2 regions of the Bradyrhizobium sp. USDA 4502 genome follow, and region 2 is predicted to be linked to the other one. Evidence: riboswitches for the same ligand, from Rfam matches in the RefSeq annotation. Region 2 holds a riboswitch; the other holds the start of a gene.

Region 1 (3,167 bases), 2.6 Mb from region 2:
GACCCCGATCTCGGTCTGCTTGCCGGTCGCAAGCTGGAACGTCTTCTGCGTGGTCGACAGTGAGATCAGATTACTGACCGGATCGACGCCGACCGCGTACTGGCCATAGAACGCGAGGTTCTTGATCGGCTCGTAAACGAGCCCCGCGCGCCAGCTGGTGCCCGATAGCGCCGTCTCGAAACTGTTCGCCGGCGTCTTGTAGTCGGTGCGATCCACCTCGGGACGGTCATACCTGACACCGGTCACCAGCGACAACTGATCGGTCAGCAAGAGACGATCCTCGGCGAACAGCGCGTATTGATTGACGATCGCATTGAAGCCCGGCGTGGTCGCCGTCGTCGTCGCGAAGAACGATCCCGGATCGAACACGTAAGGATTGACCGACGACGCGCCGCCATAGGGCGAGTTGTTGGTGTGGGTGAAGTCGATCCGGTTGACGTCGAAGCCAGCGACGACCTGGTTCGCAAGGCCGAACACGTGACCGCTGAAGGTCGCATCCATCCGGTTGCCGAGCTGCTTCTGGTCGTGGAAGATCTCGATGTAGCTCGCGCGATCGATCAGCCGGGTCTTCGGATTCCAGGTATAGTTTTCGATGTCGCGCCAGTGCCGCTCGCTGGTCAGGTAATACAGCGTGTTGTTGACCTTGATGCCGTCGGCGACGTCCCACTCGGTCTTGAACTGGGTCCAGCTGTCCTGATAGCGGATCGCGCTGTCCAATGCGTTGTAGTTCTTGAAGCGCAGCGCATCCTGGATCGAACCGTTGATCAGCGGCGTGCCGAAATAGCGCGACGGGCTGCGGTCGCCGTAGTCCTCCGACAGCGTGAAGGCCAGATTGTCCGACGCCTGCACCCGCACGGCAGCGGAGACCACCGCGTTCGAGGTCTTGTCGCGATCGACCCAGCCGTCCGACATGTTGCCGGTGGCGTTGATGCGGTACGACACATTGGGATTGATCGGACCGGTGCTGTCCACCGAGAGCCGCCGGGTCATGTTGCTGTCGAGCGAAACTTCGGCCTCGTTGTAGGGCGTATTGAGCGGTTTCTTCGGGATCACGTTGATGACGCCGCCGATCGCGCCTTCGCCGTACAGCACCGAGGCCGGGCCGCGCAGCACTTCGATGCGCTGCGTCGACCAGGTGTCGTAGGGGAACGTCAGCGTGCCGGAGCCGATATAGAAGCGCGTGCCGTCATACAGCGTCATCACCGAGTTGCTGCCGGCAAAGCCGCGGGTGCTGAACGACAGGCCGCCATTGCCGGGTGCCGGCGTTGCGATGAAGCCAGCCGCGTCCTGGGTGACGGCATCGAGCACATTATGCTGGCCGCGTTCAGCGATGGTCTGCGCCGTGATGATCTCGACGCTGGCCGGCGTCTGCAGCGGCGTCAGATTGAGACGACTGCCGGTGCCGCCCTGCGTGGTGGCATTGAGCGTCGGCGATGCCGATCCCGGTACGCCCGACGCTGCGACGCGCGGCGCGTTGCCGGTTGTTGCGATCGTCGCGGGCCTCGGCCGCGCCGCGGCGGCCACGGCACGGCTTCGCGCCGCGGGCTTCGGCCTTGCCACAGCGGAAGGCGCGACCTCAATCGGATCGAGCCTGGTTGGTGGAGGCGTTTGTGCCGAGCCTTCGGCCGGCAACAGCAGCGATGACAGGGAGCAGAGAAGACCGAGGCGCCATTTGCGCGCAACGGGAGAGGACGGAGACATGAAAAGGACTCGCGGTAACGTGGCACGTCACCGCGAACGCGGACTGGCGCATTGCCCAAAAGGCAGTGCTCCGATCCCACCAGGACGCCCCCGCCCGATGTGCTCGCGTGTGACCACGACTGACGGCAGGTCTCCTGGCTCACGGGTCATCGCCTGTCGACGCCTTCCCGGGCCGATGGCCCAGTGGCAATTTGACGAAAGGCTCGCCGTTTACAGTTGCGGGGACAGCTGCGGCATTGGGGTTACCCTCGCACCGCATTCCCTTTTGATCCCCGAAGGGAACCGTCGGCAAAAACGATAGGTGCTGGCTGCAGGGCTGTCAATTCGATGCGATTGTCGCACACATGCTTTGCGAGATGCTGCTGCGGCGATGACACAGCGACGTCGAGGGCTGACGCCGAAAGGCAACCCGTCATCCTGAGGAGCGCGGCACGCGCGTCTCGAAGGATGCACGGCCCGGCTGGTGGCCGATTCATCCTTCGAGACGCTGCTTCGCGGCTCCTCAAGATGACGGGAAACGTAGGTTCGCGTCACTGAGCCTCGACACATCCCTGCATCACCTCATCAATCTCCGCGCGCGACAGCGCACCCATCTCGGCGATGAACACGATGCGCGTGCGCGGCACGCCGGGCGACGGCACGCCGCCCGCAGCCAGGGTCGCGCGGCCGCCGGCGAGTTGAAGCACGGTCAGCCGCCCGGGCTGCTCCACCGTCTCGAACAATCCCTTCGCCCGCGCCAGCTTCGGCGCCAGTCTGCCGATCGCCTGCTGCAAGCGCGGCAGCACGACGGGCCGCTCCGAGGTCCAGCTCAGCGTCTCGAAGCGATCGGACGCCGGCCGTCGCGGCGCGGTCTCGCGCGGAGCCGGCACATGATCGAGGTCCGTCGGGAACAGCAGCGCGGCCGGCACCTCGCCATGCAAGGCATCAACCACCACGGCCGCCGGACGCGCCGCGCGCACGGCGTCGCGGATCGCGGCGCACGCAGCGGCGTCAGTCAGATCGACCTTGCTCAGCGCCACCACATCCGCCGCCCGGAGCTGCGAGCGCAGCAGCGCATCGTTCAGCATCGCCGCAGGTTGCGTCGCGTCGACCACGCACAGCACCGTCTCCAGCGGCGCCTCCTTCCAGATCACGGGATCCATCAGGTTGCGCACGATGTCGGCGGGATCGGCGATCCCGCTGGTCTCGATCACGATGAATTCGGGACGCGGATCACGCCGCAGCAAGGTTGCGAGCGTGCGCAGCAGGTCGCCCTCCAGTGTGCAGCAGATGCAGCCATTGCTCAGGCTGACCACGCCGTCGCCGGCGCCGGCGATCAGCTCGGCGTCGATATTGATCGCACCGAAATCGTTGACCACGGCGGCGATGCGCCGCCCTTGCGCATGCGCCAGCAGATGGTTGACGACGGTGGTCTTGCCCGCCCCGAGAAAGCCCGCGACCAGCAGGATCGGGACCGGCACATTAGC
Region 2 (3,167 bases):
GGCTCTTCACCCCCCGCTTCCATGCCGTCCAGTGCAGCATGTGAAGATCCCATTTATCGACGTCAGCCGGCAGATAGAGGTTGACCGACTGGCTCTGGCAGACGAACGCGGCGCGGTCGGCGGCAAGTTCGACGATCCAGCGCTGGTCGATCTCGAAGGCGGTGCGAAAGACCGCTTTCTCGATTTCCGAGAGGATGTCGAGATGGGCGACCGAACCCTCGGCGGCGATGATGGACTGCCAGATCGCCGAAGTATTGGCGCCCTTGGCGGCCAGCAGCTTGGCGAGATGCCGATTACGCACCGAGATGGCGCCGGACAAGGTCTTATGGGTGTAGATGTTGGCCGGGATGGGTTCTACACAAGCGCTGGTGCCGCCGCAGATAATGCTTATCGAGGCGGTCGGCGCGATCGCGATCTTATGGCTGAAGCGGGCCATCACGCCTCGTTCCAGGGCATCCGGGCACGGCCCCCGCTCGCGCGCGAGCGTCACGGATGCCGCATCAGCATCGCGACGGATTTTCCGGAACATGTTCAGATTGAACGACTTGGCCACGACGCTTTCCATCGGAATGCTCTTGGCCTGCAGGAACGAGTGGAAGCCCATGACGCCAAGGCCGACGGAACGCTCACGCAAGGCGGCGTAGCGGGCACGCTTCATGACGCCCGGCGCCACCGTGATGAAGTGGGTCAGCACGTTGTCGAGGAAGCGCATGACGTCCTCGATGAAGCCAGGCTCCTCGTTCCACTGGTCCCAGGTCTCGAGGTTGAGCGACGACAGGCAGCACACGGCGGTACGCTCCTCGTCGCGATGATCGATGCCGGTCGGCAGGGTAATTTCGCTGCACAGGTTGGACGTTGAGACCTTGAGGCCGAGCTCGCGCTGGTGCTTGGGGAGCGCGCGGTTCACTGTATCGATGAACAAGAGATAAGGCTCCCCCGTCTGCAGCCGGTTCTCCAGGATGCGTTGCCACAGCTGGCGGGCGTCGATTTCGCGGATAACCTCCTTGGTCTTCGGACTGCGCAGAGCGAACGCAGTGCCGGCGCCTACGGCACGCATGAACTCATCGGTGACGTTGATGCCGTGATGCAGGTTGAGACTCTTGCGGTTGAAGTCGCCGGACGCCTTGCGGATCTCGAGGAACTCCTCGATCTCGGGATGGTGGATATCGAGATAGACCGCAGCCGAGCCGCGCCGTAACGAGCCCTGGCTGATCGCCAACGTCAGGCCGTCCATGACGTGGATGAACGGGATGATGCCTGAGGTAACGCCGCCCTTCACCTGCTCGCCGATCGAGCGAACATTGCCCCAGTAGGTGCCGATGCCGCCACCGTTAGAGGCAAGCCATACGTTCTCGTTCCAGGTGCCCACGATGCCTTCGAGCGAGTCCGACACCGAGTTAAGGAAGCAGGAAATCGGCAGGCCGCGCGTCGTGCCGCCGTTGGAGAGCACCGGTGTGGCTGGCATGAACCACAGCCGAGACATCGCATCGTAGAGACGTTGGGCATGCGCAACATCATCCGCGAAGGCGCAAGACACCCGCGCGAACATGTCCTGGATCATTTCGCCGGCGAGCAGATAACGGTCGCTCAGCGTCAGCTTGCCGAACGGCGTCAACAGGTCGTCGCGCGTCCGATCGAGCTTGAGATCGGCCGGCTTTGGCGATGGCGCAAGGGGGTACGGCAGCGGGGCCGGCGACGGCGGCGGCACAAGACACAACTCAGGCGCGCTGGGCTCTGCCTGCAATGGCTGCGACCTCACGCGCGCCGGCTCCTCAATGAGATGACCATGCTGATCGAAATCGTAAGACGGCGACATCGGCAACCCCGCGATGTTAGGCGGGGGGGACTGCGCGGATGACTTGCGAGGAAACCGGTCAAACGTCTCCGGCTGCAAGCGACCCAACGGGGCACCCCGCCCGAGGACTTTCGTTCAGTCGCGGCAGGTCTCCTGGCTCGCGGGTCGCCGCGGCTGTCGGCCTTCCCGGCGCTGTGCTGCGCCAGTGACCATGATGACAACCGCTCGCCGCTTACAGTTGCGGGGGCAGCCCCGGAGTAGCCGTTCGGCGCACCGGGTTCCCTCTTAGCTTCCGACCTACAAAATGTTGGGGCCAGAAGACCGTGACTGGCTAGACATAGGCACTACTCGCCGGGATTCGTCAACTGGGGAGATCCAGATTGAAACGCAAAAACATACCGAAGCCCGGACGACTTTGTCGCCGCTGTCGGCTTCTGCTGCAGGTGATTGGATATGCCGTTGGGCTGCATTACCGGTTTCCGTCAAGCCTGCGCAAAGGTCGAGGGAATTCCTGGCTCGCACGTCGCATTGATGGAATCTAAGAAACGGCGCGTCAGTAGAGGAGCAATTCGGCCAGACGCTTGATTTGATTCGCAGCGCTCCTGCTCGCCGCGACCAATGGCATCTGGACGAATTCGTTATCCACTCGCGGGCGAACAACATCGGCTCTGGCGCGCCGTCGACCGGAATGGCCTTGCATCCAGCCCCGAACCGAATCGCGCTGCACAGTGGTCCCACGCCTGTCACGGCTCCAGCGCGACCTGCAAGCCCTCCTTACTTTCAACATGAACGTAACGGGGTCCGATCGGCCGTCCCCTGCCGCTGGCGACAGTGACAATGTCTTCCAAAGGCATGGCGCGCGCATCCGCCTCGGGGCGAGACAAGATCAGATCGGCGTGAAACAGCCCTTCCGATTCGAGGCCGGTGGCATCCACGCCAAGGGCCGCCAAGCTGGCCAAACAGCTCTCAAATTCTTCAGCATCGCGAAAGCGACGCTGGATAAACGTTGCGCCGGCAAGACGTTCTGTCACAAGACCACGGTTTGCGAACGTCGCGGCGAGCGATTCAAATGGGAACATTCGTAGCACGAAGGAGATGATCCATGGTTGCTTCTCTGCCGCATCGAGAATCTCGCCGAACGTCTTCTCGGTAACGTAGCCGATGCATCCGGTCGACATGATAACATCCACGGAGCGGAGAATGCGCGCGCTGTCCATCGATAGCGCCTCCTTTTCAAGGTCAGCGACAATGCCCTGCTCTAAAAGGCCAACATTCTTCGCATAGCTGACCGCCGCTGCCGACACATCGAGGCCGATAAAGCGTGCCAACCCGACATCAGGCCAGGCTGCATAGAAACTGCGATCGAGACTCA

The links. Region 2 has a riboswitch for cobalamin ahead of ACVW1B_RS42990 (ribonucleoside-diphosphate reductase subunit alpha). Riboswitches for the same ligand answer to the same signal wherever they lie in the genome.
Region 1: linked by a shared signal. The riboswitch ahead of ACVW1B_RS30970 (TonB-dependent receptor) and the one ahead of ACVW1B_RS42990 (ribonucleoside-diphosphate reductase subunit alpha) in region 2 are both predicted to bind cobalamin.

What each region holds. Positions count from the first base shown of each region.
Region 1 is NZ_JBSSGF010000001.1:6,622,090-6,625,256, forward strand. Features, by position in the region: gene ACVW1B_RS30970 (TonB-dependent receptor) at 1-1,524, opposite strand, end outside; cobalamin riboswitch at 1,809-2,003, opposite strand; gene ACVW1B_RS30975 (CobW family GTP-binding protein) at 2,232-3,161, opposite strand; gene ACVW1B_RS30980 (amidohydrolase family protein) at 3,163-3,167, opposite strand, start outside.
Region 2 is NZ_JBSSGF010000001.1:9,232,228-9,235,394, reverse strand. Features, by position in the region: gene ACVW1B_RS42990 (ribonucleoside-diphosphate reductase subunit alpha) at 1-1,759, opposite strand, end outside; cobalamin riboswitch at 1,922-2,136, opposite strand; gene ACVW1B_RS42985 (class I SAM-dependent methyltransferase) at 2,539-3,167, opposite strand, start outside.